Regions from separate parts of the Turicibacter sp. T129 genome, predicted to be linked through region 2. Evidence: predicted binding sites of a transcription regulator. Region 2 holds the regulator's gene; the other holds the start of a gene.
The links. Region 2 encodes HrcA, which represses chaperone genes, less so after heat shock. Its sites were predicted from a motif close to TTTTAGCACTNNNNNNNNNNNAGTGCTAAAA; they were not measured.
Positions count from the first base shown of each region.

Region 1: a site for HrcA is predicted at 6,532-6,562, ahead of NEH75_RS10730 (co-chaperone GroES). Genes of this name have one in related genera too.

Region 1 covers NZ_JAMQUU010000065.1:5,062-13,834, forward strand. The annotation lists gene NEH75_RS10700 (ABC-F family ATP-binding cassette domain-containing protein) at 1-1,693, opposite strand, end outside; gene NEH75_RS10705 (redox-sensing transcriptional repressor Rex) at 1,912-2,571, shown strand; gene NEH75_RS10710 (ECF transporter S component) at 2,829-3,458, shown strand; gene coaBC (bifunctional phosphopantothenoylcysteine decarboxylase/phosphopantothenate--cysteine ligase CoaBC) at 3,459-4,670, shown strand; gene NEH75_RS10720 (type III pantothenate kinase) at 4,664-5,431, shown strand; gene NEH75_RS10725 (ECF transporter S component) at 5,681-6,343, shown strand; gene NEH75_RS10730 (co-chaperone GroES) at 6,578-6,865, shown strand; gene groL (chaperonin GroEL) at 6,917-8,536, shown strand; gene acpS (holo-ACP synthase) at 8,623-8,773, shown strand, end outside.
Region 2 covers NZ_JAMQUU010000006.1:4,441-13,213, reverse strand. The annotation lists gene NEH75_RS00615 (amino acid ABC transporter ATP-binding protein) at 1-738, shown strand, start outside; gene trxA (thioredoxin) at 943-1,257, shown strand; gene hrcA (heat-inducible transcriptional repressor HrcA) at 1,465-2,487, shown strand; gene grpE (nucleotide exchange factor GrpE) at 2,500-3,057, shown strand; gene dnaK (molecular chaperone DnaK) at 3,083-4,891, shown strand; gene dnaJ (molecular chaperone DnaJ) at 4,979-6,121, shown strand; gene prmA (50S ribosomal protein L11 methyltransferase) at 6,333-7,277, shown strand; gene NEH75_RS00580 (16S rRNA (uracil(1498)-N(3))-methyltransferase) at 7,319-8,065, shown strand; gene mtaB (tRNA (N(6)-L-threonylcarbamoyladenosine(37)-C(2))-methylthiotransferase MtaB) at 8,099-8,773, shown strand, end outside.

The sequences.
Region 1 (8,773 bases), on a different contig from region 2:
CTTTTTGTTTTTGGTAATCTGTTACATTGTTAGTTGTTGTTGCGTTTGACTCCTCAGCTAATTTAGCTGCTTCTAGCTCAGCTAGTTGTTGTTTCTTCTCCATATAATCTGAGTAGTTTCCTAAGTATGATACTACCCCATGCGGAGTAACCTCTAAAATGCGGGTTGCGATTTTATCGATGAAGTAACGGTCATGGGAGATGAAGAAGACTGTTCCTTCATAGTCTTCTAGTGAAAGTTCTAGCATTTCTTTACTATCAATATCTAAGTGATTAGTTGGCTCATCTAGAAGTAAGAAGTTATTTTTTTGAAGCATGAGTTTACAAAGTGTTAGTCGAACCTTTTCACCACCAGACAGTTGGTTAACTGTCTTAAAGACGTCATCTCCTGTAAACAGGAAGTTTCCAAGTAATGTACGAATATCTTTTTCTAGTCGCGTCGGGAAGTAGTTCCAAACTTCATTTAAGACGGTGTTATTAGAAGTTAGGTTTGCTTGTTCTTGATCAAAGTATCCCATGTCTAGGCTTTTACCGTAGTAAACTTCTCCCCCTAACTTTGGTAAGTCACCTGCTACTGTTTTAAGGATGGTAGATTTTCCGATTCCATTTGGCCCAATTAAAGCCACACGATCTAGACGATTAATTTGGAAGTCTAGATGATCTGAGATGATTTGATCTGGGTATCCAACTGTTAAATCTTCTACTTTTAGGACGTCATTTCCGCTTCGGCGATCAATTTCAAATGTAATACCGATTGATTTATCGTTGATTTTAGGGATTTCAATACGCTCCATTTTATCTAATAGCTTACGGCGTGATTGAGCACGTTTTGTTGTTGAAGCACGGACGATGTTTCGACTAATGAAGTCTTCCATTTTTGAAATCTCTTTTTGTTGTTTTTCGTATTGCTTCATGAGGGATGCATAGGAAACTGCCTTTTGATCTATATAATCTGAGTAGTTTCCTTTGTACTTCGTACATTTTCGATACTCAATTTCATAGACCGTTGTTGCAATCTGATCGATAAAATAGCGGTCATGTGAGACGATAACTACGGCACCTGAATATTTTTTTAGGTATCCTTCCAACCATTCGATTGTATCGATGTCTAAGTGGTTAGTAGGCTCATCGAGAATTAGAACATCTGGTTTTTGAAGAAGGAGTTTGGCAAGAGCCAATCTTGTTTTTTGTCCTCCACTTAAGTTTGAGATTTTTTGGTCAAAGCCAATCTCATTGAATTTAAATCGATTGAGAATATTATTGATTTCAGATTCGTAAGTATAACCACTCATTAATTCAAAGCGATGATTTAAGTTTTGATATTGTTCAATAATTCTTAAGTATTGTTCGCTGCTTGGGTCTTCTTCAGCCATTTTAAGGCTTAGCTCTTCAAGCTGGCCTTTTAGTTTGATTGTTTCAGCGAAGACGCTTAACATTTCATTATAGATGGTGTCATTTGAATTAACGTGGCTTGATTGGGCAAAATAGCCTAGGATGACACTTTGTGGCTTGTGGATTTCTCCACTATCGAGGTCGATTTCATCAGCAATCATTTTTAATAGTGTTGATTTACCGGCACCATTACGTCCAACAACGGCAATACGCTCCCCTTTTTTGACTTCAAATTGCACATTTTCAAGAATGGGAGTTCCTGAATAGAGCTTTGTCAATTTGCTAGTTTGTAATAAGATCATTTTGTTTCTCCTTTATATATTAACTTATCAGTAGATATTCGGATTTTATTGTATTTATTTATAAGTATAATGCTTAAAGAAGAGATAAGCAACGGACACTGGATGAAATAATAGTCGAATTTTAAAACAATTTAACATATAGACGTTTTATGCTTCTGACAGTATTCACATTGAATTATTTTCATGTTATTATTGAAATATGGTAAAGGAGGTTTTCTATGTTATCAAATATTCCAAATGCAACGATTAAAAGGTTAGCACTTTATCGTCGCTGTTTCGTTGAATTAGATGAAATGGGCGTTAAACGAATTCAGTCAGGTGAATTAAGCCAAAAAATAGGGATTGATTCTGCTACTATTCGACGTGATTTTTCATATTTAGGTGAATTAGGTCGTCAAGGATATGGATATGAGGTACGCGTTGTTTTAGAGGCATTTAATAATTTATTGAAAACAGAGGATGCACAGAGCTGTGTTTTAATTGGGGTCGGAAACTTAGGGCGTGCACTATTAAAGTATTTTAGCTCAGATAAGTTTAAGAAACGTGTATTTAGAACACCAGTTAACTTAATTGCAGGGTTTGATACAGATGAAAGCTTAGTTGGACAATGTGTAGGTGAATTGCCTCTTTATCATTTAAATGATTTAAAATCGTATATTGAAGAACACCGTGTTACTTATGTTATTTTAACAGTACCACCGACAGTTGCTCAAAGTGTTGCAACATCATTAGAAGGGTTAGGTATTAAAGGTATTTTAAATTTATCTTCTACAGTGATTAATGTGAGTGAAGACATTACCGTTCATGAAGTAGATTTAAATATGGAGTTAGAGACATTATTCTTCTATGTTTTTCAAAAAGAACAAGCAAAACATTAGTACTTTTTAAATTTCGTCCGTTATAAGCTTATAATCAATTGATTATAAGCTTTTTTTCTTTTTACAGGCGATGAATAATGGTAAAATAATGTTATTTTATTGAAAACTATTCAATACATCAGTATAATTATGAGCGATGATAGCGTTTGTCAAACTTAATGGTGATTTTATAACATCAATTAAGGTCATACTAACGATGTCAAATATAATATTCAAGACGTTGCATTCGAAAGAAGCGACAGTGGAGGAGAAGAAAAATGAATCAATCAAGAAAGAAAACCAAGTTTTTAGTTTTACTAACGATGTTTTGTAGTATTCAAGTTGTTTTAATGTTAACACCACTTGGATATATTCCATTAGGCCCAGTTCGTGCCACAACCATGCATATTCCAGTTATTTTAGCAGGAATTTTATTGGGAGTCAAAGGTGGAGCTATTACAGGATTAGTTTTTGGATTGAGTAGTGTGATTATTAATACGATTACCCCAACGATTACATCATTTGTATTTACCCCATTTTATTCATTAGGTGAATATCATGGAAACTTCATGAGTTTAGTTATTGCTATTGGTCCACGTGTCTTACTTGGGGTATTAGCTGCAGTGATTTATCATTGGTTTAAAAATAAAAATAATAAAATGAGATTATTCGGTAGTGGAGTTACGGCTTTAGTTTGTACGTTAATTCACTCCATTTTAGTGCTTGGAATGATCTACTTATTCTTTGGTCCAAGTTATGCGGCAGCCAAAGGAGTTGAAGTTTCAGCTTTATTTGGCTTATTACTAGGAATCATTACGACAAATAGTGTAATCGAAGCCATCTTAGCTACATTAATTATTGCACCATTAACGAAGGTGTTAGAACCAATTACGAAGAAGGTGATTTAGTTGAACAAAAAGACTATTGTATTGGGAGTTTGTGGGGGAATTGCAGCTTATAAAAGTGCACAACTTGCAAGTAGTCTATATAAAAAAGGTTATGATGTTCATGTCATTATGACGAAAAATGCTACAGAATTTATTACACCGATGACATTTGAAACATTAACTCATAATCGTGTATCTGTTGGAACGTTTGATCGCAATTTCCAGTATGATGTGAATCATATTTCATTAGCTAAGCGCGCAGATTTATTTGTTGTGGCTCCAGCTTCAGCAAATTGTATTGCGAAGTTTGCTCATGGATTAGCGGATGATATGTTGACGACAACGTTTTTAGCCGCGTCTTGCCCAAAACTCATTGCACCTGCAATGAATACAGGAATGTTAAATAATCCAATCACACAGCATAATATTGAGATTTGTAAAAAATATGGAATGACTTTTGTTGAATCAGATAGTGGTTATTTAGCATGTGGAGATGTTGGGAAAGGTCGTTTGGCAGAAATTGAGGATATTGAAGATGCCATTGAAAGTTTATTAGTTAAGGACAAGCCTTTAAAAGGAATGAAAGTTGTCGTAACCGCAGGCCCAACTCAAGAAGATTTAGATCCAGTTCGTTTCATGACGAATCATTCAAGTGGGAAGATGGGGTATGCAGTGGCACGTGCTGCTCGTAATTTAGGTGCGGATGTGACGTTAGTAACTGGACCTGTTTCATTAAGAAAGCCAGTGTTCATGGATATTGTTGAGGTTAGAACAGCGATTCAAATGTTTGAAGCAGTCGAGGCTCTAAAAGATGATTATGATATTTTAGTGAAATCAGCAGCCATTTCAGATTACCGAGTGAAGCGTGTGAGTGATCATAAAATGAAAAAGCAAGGTAATCAGTTGACGATTGATTTTGTAACCAATCCAGATATCTTAGCTCATATGGGGCAGTTAAAAAAGGCGGATCAAGTTGTTTGTGGGTTTGCTATGGAGACTCAAGATTTAGTTGAGAATGCTACGAAGAAGTTAGTGAATAAAGGTGCTGACTTGATTGTTGCAAATCAGTTAAATGAAGATGCAGCGGGATTCAAAAAGGATACGAATGTAGTGACGATGTTAACGGGTGAGGACGTAACGAAGTTAGATGTCATGTCTAAAGAAGCACTTGGTTATGAGATTATGAATCGTTTATTACAGATTTTAGTGAAGAAAAGAGGGATAGTATGTTAGTCGTTATTGATGTAGGAAATACGAATATTACACTAGGAGTTTATGACCAGGATGAATTAATTGCAAATTTTCGGCTAACGACTAAATTGCAACGAACATCAGATGAATTTGGAATTACGTTATTTTCATTCTTCCAAACAAAGAATATTGATCCAAAGGGGGTTGAGGATGTTTTAATCTCCAGCGTTGTGCCTAAGATTATGCATTCTTTAACAAATGCTATTCGTAAGTATTTTAATATTGAACCAATCATTGTCGGCCCAGGTATTAAGACCGGTATTAGTGTGAAAACTGAAAATCCAAGAGAGGTGGGAGCTGATCGTATTGTTGATATTGCAGCAGCATATCATATTTATGGTGGTCCAGCGCTTGTTATTGATTTTGGGACGGCAACAACCTATGATTATGTCAATGAAAATGGTGAGTTTGAGTTTGGGGTCACGTCACCAGGAATTGAGATTTCTGCTCAAGCTTTATGGACACAAGCTGCAAAGTTACCTGAAATTGAAATTAAAAAGCCTGCGACGATTATGTGTCGTAATACGATTACGAGTATGCAAGGTGGATTAGTTTATGGTTATATCGGTCAAACGGAATACATTATCAAAAAAGTAAAGGAAGCTGTTGGTAAAGACATTAAAGTGGTAGCGACTGGTGGACTTGGGCGTATCATTTATAATGAAACTGATATGATTGATATTTATGATCCAGATTTAGCTTTTAAAGGAATGAAAGTTATTTATCATAAAACAAAGGGATAAGAAGATTATTGATCGTTGATAAAAAGGAATCAAATGTATTTGGTTCTTTTTTTATGTTCAGGCAAAACAAAAGGAAAATTATGGATTTGTTATTGAAAGTAATCACAGATTTAAATATAATAGGAGAAGTAATTCTACTAATGAGACTTAATGATGATCAGTTGACATCAATTAAGTAAAGCGTTAGGGGGATTAAAAATATTATTCAAGACGTTGCATTCAGAAGAAGCGACAGTGGAGGAGAAAGAAATGAATCAATCAAGTAAGAAAACCAAGTATTTAGTTTTAGTCACCATGTTTTGTAGTATTGAGGTATTATTGATGTTTACCCCTCTTGGATTTATTCCAATTGGGCCGATGAAGGCCACAACCATGCATATTCCGGTTATTTTAGCAGGGATTTTATTAGGAATCAAAGGGGGTGCAATTACTGGTCTTGTCTTTGGGATTTCGAGTGTTGTCAATGCCACGATTAATCCAACGATTTTATCATTTGTATTTACGCCTTTTTATTCGCTTGGCGAGTATCACGGAAATTTCATGAGCTTAGTTATTGCTATTGTACCTCGTGTATTGTTAGGCGTATTAGGTGGTTTAATTTATAGTTGGTTTAAAAATCGAGATAAAAATATGATTGGCGGAGGCGTAACAGCACTATTGTGTACAGTTCTACATACGGCGATGGTATTAGGAATGATTTATATCTTTTTTGGACCAAGTTATGCAGCTGCTCAAGGGTTAGATACAACACAGTTATTAATGGCCTTAATTGGATTGGTATTTACAAATGGTGTTTTAGAAGCCTGTGTAGCTACAGTTGTAATTGTACCATTAGTAAAAGTACTAGAGCCAATGGCTCAAAAAATGGGCTTAACTCATATGAATATAAAGTTAAATAAAGTTGAACGCTAGAGCTTTAAGCTAGGAGTAATTTTCCTAGTTTTTTTTGATTCGTCAAATAATTGATTTTAGTAGGTGATTTTGATAGAAGAATAGGAATAAATGTTAATATTAAGCATATTAATCATTAGGTAGACTATAATAAAAAGGATTTTGGTTTAAAGTATTGCCATTATTTATTCATCTTTGTATAATTTATTTAATAGCACTCATATAGGTAGAGTGCTAAAACGAGGAGGGACATACATGTTAAAACCATTAAACAATAATGTTGTACTTGAGATTGTTGAGGTTGAAAAGACAACAGCTAGTGGAATCATTCTTTCGGGAGAAGCTTCAAAACCAAAACATTCAGAAGGAGTTGTAGTTGCCATTGGTGATGGAAAGTTATTAGATAATGGGAAACGTCATCCAATAACTGTTGAGGTGGGGCAACGTGTTATCTATAACGGATTTGGTGGAACAAAGGTCTCACATCAAGGAAAAGAATTAGTTATTTTATCCCAAGATGATATTTTAGCAATTGTTGAGTAAGTTAAATTTAGTTTAATATATTAATTTTGATTTAAGGGAGGATTTAATATTATGGCAAAAGAAATTTTATTTGCTGAAGATGCACGTCGTGCGATGATTCGTGGAGTGGATAAATTAGCGGATACAGTAAAAGTAACGTTAGGGCCAAAAGGTCGAAATGTCATTTTAGAGCAAAAGTTTGGAACGCCTCAAATTATTAATGATGGGGTTTCAATTGCAAAAGAAATTGAATTAGAAGATAAGTTTGAAAATATGGGAGCTCGTTTAGTAGCTCAAGTTGCAAGTCGTACGAATGATGTAGCTGGAGATGGAACAACAACGGCAACGGTTTTAGCTCAAGCGATGATTCGTGAAGGAAATAAAAATATTGTAGCGGGAGCTAATCCAATAACGATTCGTCGTGGAATTGAGCGTGCTGTGAAAGTGGCTGTTGAAGCATTAAAGGCTAATTCTAAGCCAATCGAAGGAAAAGAATCAATTGCTAATGTAGCTGCGATTTCTGCTGCAGATGAAGAAATCGGGAAATTAATTGCTGAAGCTATGGAACGTGTTGGTAATGATGGAGTGATTACTTTAGAAGAGTCTAAAGGCTTCGAAACAACAATGGATATTGTTGAAGGAATGCAATTTGATCGTGGATATTTATCATCTTATATGGTGACAGATACAGATAAAATGGAAGCTGTTTTAGATAATCCATACATTTTAGTCACAGATTCTAAAGTTGGTACGTTACAAGACATCTTACCAATTCTTGAGCAGTTAGTTCAAACAGGACGTCCAATGATTATCATTGCTGATGATATTGAAAATGAAGCATTAGCAGCATTAGTTGTTAATAAATTACGTGGAACATTCAATGTGGTAGCTGTTAAAGCACCTGGATTTGGTGATCGTCGTAAACGTATGCTTGAAGATATCTCAATTTTAACTGGTGCTCAATTAATTACTGAGGAGTTAGGATTAGACCTTAAAAATACAACATTAGATCAATGTGGACGCGCTGGACGTGTGATTGTAACAAAAAATCATACAACCATTGTTGAAGGAACTGGTTCACAAATTGATATTCAAGCTCGTATTGCTCAAATTCGTGCAGAGTTAGAAAATACGACTTCAGAATTTGATAAAGAAAAATTATTAGAACGTTTAGCAAAATTAAGTGGAGGAGTTGCCGTGATTAAGGTTGGGGCAGCGACTGAAACTGAATTAAAAGAACGTAAATTACGTATTGAAGATGCTTTAAATGCGACACGTGCAGCGGTTCAAGAAGGGATTGTTGCTGGTGGTGGAACAGCTTATATGAATATTTACAATGATGTCGCTAAAATTGAAGCAATTGGTGATGAGGCAACTGGGGTTCAAATCGTTTTAAAAGCTTTAGAAGCCCCAATTCGCCAAATTGCTGAAAATGCTGGAATTGAAGGTTCAATTATTGTCTATAAATTAAAAGAGTTAGATCCGGGATTTGGATATAATGCAGCAACTGATGAGTTTGTGGATATGTTTAAATCAGGTATTGTGGATCCAACGAAAGTCACTCGTTCTGCTTTACAAAATGCAGCGAGTATTTCAGCTTCATTCTTAACTGCTGAAGCAGCTGTTGTGGAAATTGAAAAGCCACAAGCAGTTCAAGCCCCAAGTGATATGGGTGGAATGGGAATGATGTAATAAAAAATCTCTAGATTTATCTAGAGATTTTTTTTATGATGAAATAAGATAAGTTATAATAAAGAAGATAACTATTGGAGGTTTTTATGAAGGGAATCGGAACAGATATTATCGAGATTAAACGTATTAAACAATTAAACCACCGTGAACGCTTTATCCATAAATTATTAAGTGAAGAAGAGTTTAGGTTATATCAATCCTTCCAGCATGAAAAAAGGCAGAATGAATTTTTAGCAG
Region 2 (8,773 bases):
CATATTATTGAAATCCATCGTTTGAAAAAACATTTTGGGAATTTAGAAGTTTTAAATAACATTGAGTTTCATGTAAAAAAAGGAGAAGTTATTACAATTATTGGATCAAGTGGAAGCGGGAAATCAACCCTTTTACGTTGTATTAATTTATTAGAGAATCCAGATAGTGGAGAAATTTTATATCATGGAAAAGATATTTTAAAGGGAAATATTAATATTAATCATCATCGAACAAAAGTGGGAATGGTATTTCAAAGCTTTAATTTATTTCAAAACAAGACGGTTTTGGAAAATTGTATGATTGGTCAAACTAAAATTTTAAAACGAAGTAAAGAAGAAGCGAAAGAAAAAGCGATGTTTTATTTAAAAAAAGTTGGAATGGAGCAATTTGCAAACTGTAGTAGTACACAACTATCAGGAGGACAAAAGCAACGTGTTGCCATTGCGCGAGCCCTTTGTATGGATCCAGAAGTGTTATTGTTTGATGAACCAACTAGTGCACTCGATCCAGAGATGGTTGGTGGTATCTTAGATGTCATGAAACAGTTAGCGGATGAAGGATTAACGATGATTGTGGTAACACATGAAATGGGGTTTGCAAAAGAGGTTAGTGATCGTGTGGTCTTTATGGATAAAGGGGTTATTGCTGAAGAAGGCACACCTGAGCAAATCTTCATCAATCCAACGCAAGAGCGTACAAAAGAATTCTTACATCGTTATTTATCTAAGAGCCTTTAGGAGAGTTATTCAGTTCATATTTTTTAATGACAGTTATGATGAAACGATCTATAAAATTCATGTTTTTGAAAATTTTAGTTCATGCTCTTGTGGATACATTCTGATAAATGTGAGATAATATGGGGGAAAGTGCAAATTATTTGTAATTTCATGGAAATGTGCTATACTAAAGTATAGAAAAAGGGTATAAAAGGAGGAATGAACATGTCAGTCATTCATGCAACAGAAGAATCATTTGCTCAAGAAATCGCAAGTGGATTAGTATTAGTTGACTTCTATGCTGATTGGTGTGGACCATGTAAAATGATTGCACCAGTTTTAGATGAATTAGCAACAGAGTTAGAAGGAACAGCAAAAATTGTTAAAGTAAACGTAGATAACTGTCCAGCAGTTGCAGCTGAATATAAAGTAATGTCAATTCCAACATTAATTTTATTCAAAGATGGACAAGCAGTTCAACAAACAGTAGGTTTCCAACCTAAAGCCTCATTATTATCATTAATTGAAGCAAATAAATAATGAAATTTTAAAAAGAGGGTACACTATGCATTGTACCTTCTTTTGTTTTATTATCAGCCATTGTCTATCTCGAAAACGTCTGATTTGAGTTTGTATAATAAAGATAAAAAACAAAAAAATTAGCACTATAGTGTTGACAGTGCTAATAGAGTTTTATATAATGGTATTAGCACTTAGGGTTAATGAGTGCTAAAAGAGGTGTTTACATTGCTAACAGAACGTCAAATATTAGTTTTAAAGGCAATTGTAGAAGAGTTCATACAAACTGCACAACCAGTTGGTTCGCGAATCCTTTCTAAAAAAGAGGAATTAAACTTCTCTGCTGCAACCATTCGTAATGATATGGCAGATTTAGAGGATTTGGGATTTATTGAAAAAACTCATACATCGAGTGGTCGCGTGCCAAGTCAAAAAGGCTATCGCTATTATGTAGATTTCATCGTAAATCAAGAACCGATGGAGACAACACCAGAAGTAGGAATATTTAGACAATTGTTAGATCAAAAACAATTTGAACGTGAAACAACGATTAAAGAAGCTGTGAAGCTCTTATCGAGTTTGACTAACTACACATCGATTTTACTTGGACCTTCTAGAGATTATAGTCGAGTGAAAAAAATTCAACTTGTTCCAATCTCAAAACGTCAAGCGGTGTTTGTTTTGATTACAGATCAAGGCCATGTAGAAAGTCGAACAATTACTCTTCCAACTAATATTGATATGACTAGAATGGAAAGCATTATCAAAGCACTCGATGAGTTATTAGTAGGAGAATACATTGGACATGTTCATGAAAAATTGACAGAAAGTTTTGAACATCAATTACATGATTTTATTTCTTATAAAGAAGAAATTATGTATGCGATGCTACAACTTTTAACCCAGTCATTAAATCAACAAAATTATATTTTGAGTGGGAAGTCAAATATTTTAAAACAACCTGAATTTAACGATTTAGATAAAGCGTATCATTTATTTAATATGATTGAAGCTGATGAAATTGTTAAAGTAATAGAAGCCGACGAAGACGGCCATCAATTAACGGTTAAAATTGGACAAGAGAATGAGATTAAAGCGATGGAGAATTGTACGCTAATTACAGTTCCTTATCAGATTAGTGATCATGAATTTGGTAAAATTGCGGTACTAGGTCCGACCCGAATGGAGTATCGTAAAATTATTCCACTTCTTGAACAAGTTGCTCGAATCATGTCTGATTTATATAAATAGGAGGTGGGACGATTGAATAAGGATGCCCAATCAGTTGAGGAATTAAATGAAGAAAATGTGGAAGCTGTAGAATCAACGTGCTGCCAAGAAGAGTGTGAAGCAACAGAAACAGTTGAAACAATCTCTGAAACTGAAAGTTTAAAGCAGCAAATTGAAGAGTTAAAAGATCAATTGCTACGTAATGCGGCAGAGCTTGAAAACTTCAAGCGTCGTATGAATGAAGAACGTGCACGTGAAGTAAAGTATCGTTCGCAATCAATTGTAACAAATATTATTCCAGCAATTGATAACTTCGAACGTGCATTATCAAGTACGGTTGAAGATGAAAATACGAAAACATTTTTAACAGGATTTAAAATGATCCATGCTCAATTAGTAGATGCTCTTAAACAAGAAGGAGTAGAAGTAATCGAAGCAGAGGGTGTCGCTTTTGATCCAACAGTACACCAAGCAGTGATGCAAGAAGCTGTAGAAGGTGTAGAATCAGGAATGGTATTACAAGAGTTACAAAAAGGATATAAGCTAAAGGATCGTGTGATCCGACCATCAATGGTAAAAGTTAGCGAATAATATAGATTAAGGAGGATGAATCTCTATGGGTAAAATTATCGGTATCGACTTAGGAACAACAAACTCATGTGTTTCTGTAATGGAAGGTGGAGAGGCAAAGGTTATTGCTAATCCAGAAGGAGCTCGTACAACACCATCTGTTGTTTCATTTAAAGGTGAAGAACGTCAAGTTGGTGATGTGGCTAAACGTCAGGCAATTACGAACCCAAATACAATTATGTCAATCAAACGTCATATGGGAACAAACCACAAAGTGACAGTTGAAGGGAAAGAATATACACCACAAGAAATTTCAGCAATTATTTTACAAAACTTAAAAGCGACTGCTGAAGCTTACTTAGGTGAACCAGTAACAGAAGCTGTTATTACAGTACCTGCTTACTTTAATGATGCTGAGCGTCAAGCGACAAAAGATGCTGGACGTATCGCTGGTTTAGATGTAAAACGTATTATTAATGAGCCAACTGCGGCTGCATTAGCATACGGATTAGATAAAACGGATAAAGAACAAATTATCTTAGTATATGATTTAGGTGGAGGAACATTCGACGTATCTATCTTAGATTTAGCAGATGGAACATTCGAAGTATTAGCTACAGCAGGAGATAACCGCTTAGGTGGAGATGACTTCGACCAAGTGATTATTGATTGGTTAGTTAAAGAGTTCAAATCAGAAACTGGTGTTGATTTATCAGCAGATAAAATGGCAATGCAACGTTTAAAAGATGCAGCTGAAAAAGCGAAAAAAGACTTATCAGGGGTAACTTCAGTCCAAATTTCATTACCATTTATCTCAATGAATGCCACAGGTCCTTTACACTTAGAAAAAACATTATCTCGTGCACAATTTGATGCGATGACTGCACCATTAGTAGAACGTACAATGGGACCAGTTCGTCAAGCATTAAAAGATGCAAAAATGACAGCTAATGACTTAGATCAAGTATTATTAGTTGGTGGATCAACTCGTATCCCAGCAGTTCAAGCAGCGATTAAAAATGAATTAGGAAAAGAACCTAATAAAGGAGTAAACCCAGATGAAGTAGTAGCAATGGGTGCTGCAATTCAAGGTGGAGTGTTACAAGGTGACGTTAAAGACATCTTATTATTAGACGTAACTCCATTATCATTAGGTATCGAAACAATGGGACAAGTTATGACAGTATTAATCCCTCGTAACACAACAATCCCAACTTCAAAATCACAAGTATTCTCAACTGCAGCAGATAACCAACCAGCAGTAGATATTCATGTTTTACAAGGTGAACGTCCAATGGCAAGCGATAATAAAACATTAGGACGCTTCCAATTAGGAGATATCCCACCAGCACCACGCGGAATCCCTCAAATCGAAGTAACATTCGATATCGATGCAAATGGTATTGTAAATGTTAAGGCAAAAGATTTAGGAACACAAAAAGAGCAACGTATCACAATCACTTCAGGATCAGGATTAACTGACGAAGAAATCGATCGCATGGTACGTGAAGCTGAAGAAAATGCAGATGCAGATGCTAAACGCAAAGAGCAAGCAGAACTTCGCAATGAAGCAGAACAATTAATCTTCGCAGCTAAAAAATCAGTGACTGAATTAGGGGATGAAGTAACTGCAGAAGAAAAAGCAAATGTTGAATCTGGTGTTGAAGCATTAGAAAAAGCATTAAGCGAAGGAAATGTAGATGAAATTAAAGCGAAAAAAGAAGAACTTGAAAAAGTGGCTCAAGAATTAGCAGTTAAAGTTTATTCAAAAGCAGCTGAAGCTGGGCAAGCCGCTCAAGGTGGAGCAGAATCAGGTGACGATTCAGTAGTAGACGCTGAATATAAAGAAGTATAATAAAAAAGTAAAAAGTCAAAGTCTACTATGACTTTGACTTTTTTTTATGGTATAGTTAGGAAAGTAAAAGAAGGAGGGTAAAAAGGCATGGCAAAACGTGATTATTATGAAGTCCTTGGGGTTTCAAAATCAGCAAGTGATATCGAAATCAAACGTGCTTATCGTAAATTAGCGAAACAATACCATCCCGATGTTTCAACAGAGGAAAATGCAGAAGAGAAATTTAAAGAAGTTCAAGAAGCTTATGATGTGTTAAGTGATGAACAAAAACGTGCTGCATATGATCAGTTTGGACATGCAGGAGCAGAAGGCTTTGGTGGACAAGGTGGATTTGGTGGCTTTGGAGGCTTCGGCGGTGCCGGAGGATTTGAAGACATTGGTGATATTTTTGAAAGTATGTTCGGCGGAGGATTTGGTGGCTTTGGCGGAGGTGCCAGTCGTCGTAATCCAAATGCTCCACAACGCGGAAATGATTTACAACAAGCCATTACTATTTCATTTGAAGAGGCAGCCTTTGGAACAACGAAAGAAATTTCAGTTAATCGTGAAGAAGAGTGTACGAAATGTGGTGGAAGTGGTGCGCGTTCGAAAGATGATGTGGAAACATGTTCACGTTGTAGTGGAAGCGGTCGCGTAACTGAAGTTCAAAATACGATTTTAGGTCGCGTGCAAACACAAACTGTTTGTCCAGATTGTCATGGAGCTGGTAAGAAAATTAAACATAAGTGTGATGCTTGTCATGGTCGTGGAACAGTTAATAAAACAAAAACAATTGAAGTCAAAGTTCCTGCAGGAATTGATGATGGACAACAAATCCGCTTAAGTGGACAAGGTGAAGCGGGACGTAATGGTGGTCCAAGTGGTGATTTATATGTCGCATTCCGTGTTTTACCACATGATTTCTTCATCCGTGATGGATACGATTTACGTTGTGAAATTCCAATTTCATTCTCTCAAGCGGCATTAGGAGCAGAAGTTGAAGTTCCAACGTTAAATGGTAAAGTAGCGTTGAAGATTCCGGAAGGAACTCAATCAGGGACTGAGTTTAGAGTTCGTAATAAAGGAATTAAGTACATTAACCGCGAAATGACGGGAGACTTATACGTTAAAGTTAAATTAGTCGTACCTAAAAAACTTAACCATCGTCAACGTGAATTATTACATGAATTTGATCAATTAGAAGATAAATCAGGATCAATTTGGGATAAGTTAAAAAAAGCTTTTAAATAATAATAAGGGTTGTGAGTTTTGTTCTCACAACCTTTTTTATACTAAAGATTTATAAATTTACAGAATTAAACAAAGAGACATAATTTTATGTTTGATTGATTTTGTGTTATAATTAGAAAATGAGAAAAAATAGCTATCGAGTCGAGAATTGTTATTTGATTGTTATAACAACTTGAATGGATAGTACGATAATTTAAAATGAGGTGACCATATGAACTGGTTAGAACTAAGTTTTCATACAACTCATGAGGCATTTGATTTAGTTAGCAATATTTTTATTGAAGCTGGTTCAAAGGGAGTACTAGTAGAAGACTCAAATACATTAACAGAAGCTCATGAAGATCATTTTGGTGAGATTTATCGCTTAAATCCTGATGACTATCCAACAACAGGTGTGGTTATTAAAGGTTACTTAGCGGTCACATCAGATATTGAAAATCAATTAGAGTTTGTAAGAACGCAATTATTAAATTTAAAACTGGATCATTATGACCATAATAAATTGGAGATTAAAATGTTAGATGAAGAAGATTGGGCGAATAGTTGGAAAAAGCATTATAACCCAATCGAAATCACTAAGACATTAGTCATTAAGCCATGTTGGTTAGAGCCAACAACGGATCCATCGGTCGTTGAAATTATGTTAGATCCAGGAATGGCCTTTGGTTCGGGAACACACGAAACCACACAACTTTGTCTAGAATTAATCGAAAAATATGTGAATTCTCAACAAGTTGTGGTCGATGTTGGGACAGGGTCAGGAATTTTGGCAATTGCAGCGTCAAAACTTGGGGCGAAGTCAGTTTATGCCGTCGACTTAGATGCGATGGCTGTGATTCGTGCGAAAGAAAATATTGAAATGAATCATTGTCAAAATATTTTAGTTGAAAAAAATAATTTAATTGATGGAGTAGGTGCTTTAGGGCAACAACCAACCTTAATGGTAGCTAATATTTTAGCCCCTATTATCATTAATATGTTAAGCGATGTTGAAAAAGTATTACCGGTTGGTAAAACATTTATCTGTTCAGGAATTGTCGATCATGAAAAAGACGCAGTGGTACAAGCATTAAATGCTCATCATTTTACAGTAACTGAAGTAAAAGAGAAGAATGGATGGGTTGCTATTGTGGCAATCTATAATGGTTGCAAGTAGTAATTGTAAATAGAGAATAATCAGTCATTGGAGGCAATGGAATGCAACGCTATTTTTTAAACAATACTCAATTTCAAGGGGATGGTGCCATTATTACGGGTGATGATGCGCATCATATGTCACGTGTCATGCGTATGGAGCCAGGTGATCAAATTATTGTATGTAATGAAGATAAAGCGTGTCACTTTGCAACCATTAAGCAAATGAATGGACAAGAGATTGAAGTTACATTAGACTCTGTAATTGAAGCACAAACAGAGCTTCCAATTGAAGTGACAATTGCACATGGGTTACCAAAAGGTGATAAATTTGAATGGGTCATTCAAAAGGCAACGGAATGTGGGGCTAGTGAGTTTATTCCACTTAATATGGAACGTTCAGTTGTAAAGTTAGATGCGAAAAAAGCGAGTAAGAAAGTAGAACGTTGGAATAAGATTGCCAAAGAAGCAGCAGAGCAATCGCATCGACAAATGGTTCCGACAGTTACTGATGTTTATACATTTAAGCAATTATTAGATCGAGCTTCACAATATGATGTTTGTTTATTTGCCTATGAAGAAACAGCAAAACAAGGGCAGTTAGCGCAGTTAAAGCAATCACTAAGGGAGATTCAAACGAATGGTAAGATGCTAGTAGTGGTTGGGCCTGAAGGTGGAATTAGTGAAAAAGAAGAGACATTATTACTACAATCAGGATTTAAACCTTGTGCGTTAGGGCCACGTATTTTAAGGACGGAAACGGCACCGATTTATATTTTAAGTGCCATTTCGTACGCATTAGAATTATAAAAGACAACAAGAGTATGGAAAGGATTGATTTTGATGCCAACTGTAGCATTTCATACCCTGGGATGTAAGGTAAATCATTACGAAACAGAAGCGGTATGGGAATTATTTAAAAACGAAGGTTATGAGAAAGTAGACTTTAAAGAAGTAGCAGATGTATATATCATTAATACATGTACAGTGACAAATACGGGAGATAAAAAGAGTCGTCAAGTGATTCGACGTGCGATTCGTCGTAATCCAGAAGCCGTGATGTGTGTGATGGGATGTTATGCGCAAACGAAACCAAAAGAGATTATGGATATTGATGGGGTGGATATTGTCATCGGGACACATGGTCGTGATCAAATTCCAGCCTTAGTACAAAAATATCGTGAAGAGCGTCAACCTATTTCACAAATTCAAAATGTCTTTAAAGTGGATGGATTTGAGACTTTAAATGTCACACAATTCTCAGACCGTACACGTGCCACATTAAAAATCCAAGATGGATGTAATAATTTCTGTACATACTGTATCATTCCATGGGCACGTGGAACTGTTCGTTCACAAAAACCAGAAGTCGTGATAGAACAAGTTAAACAATTAGTTGAACATGGACATTGTGAAGTAGTTTTAACAGGGATTCACACAGCTGCCTATGGAGAAGATTTAGAAGATTATAGCTTCGGTAAGTTATTACAAGACTTAATTGAGATTGAAGGATTAAAA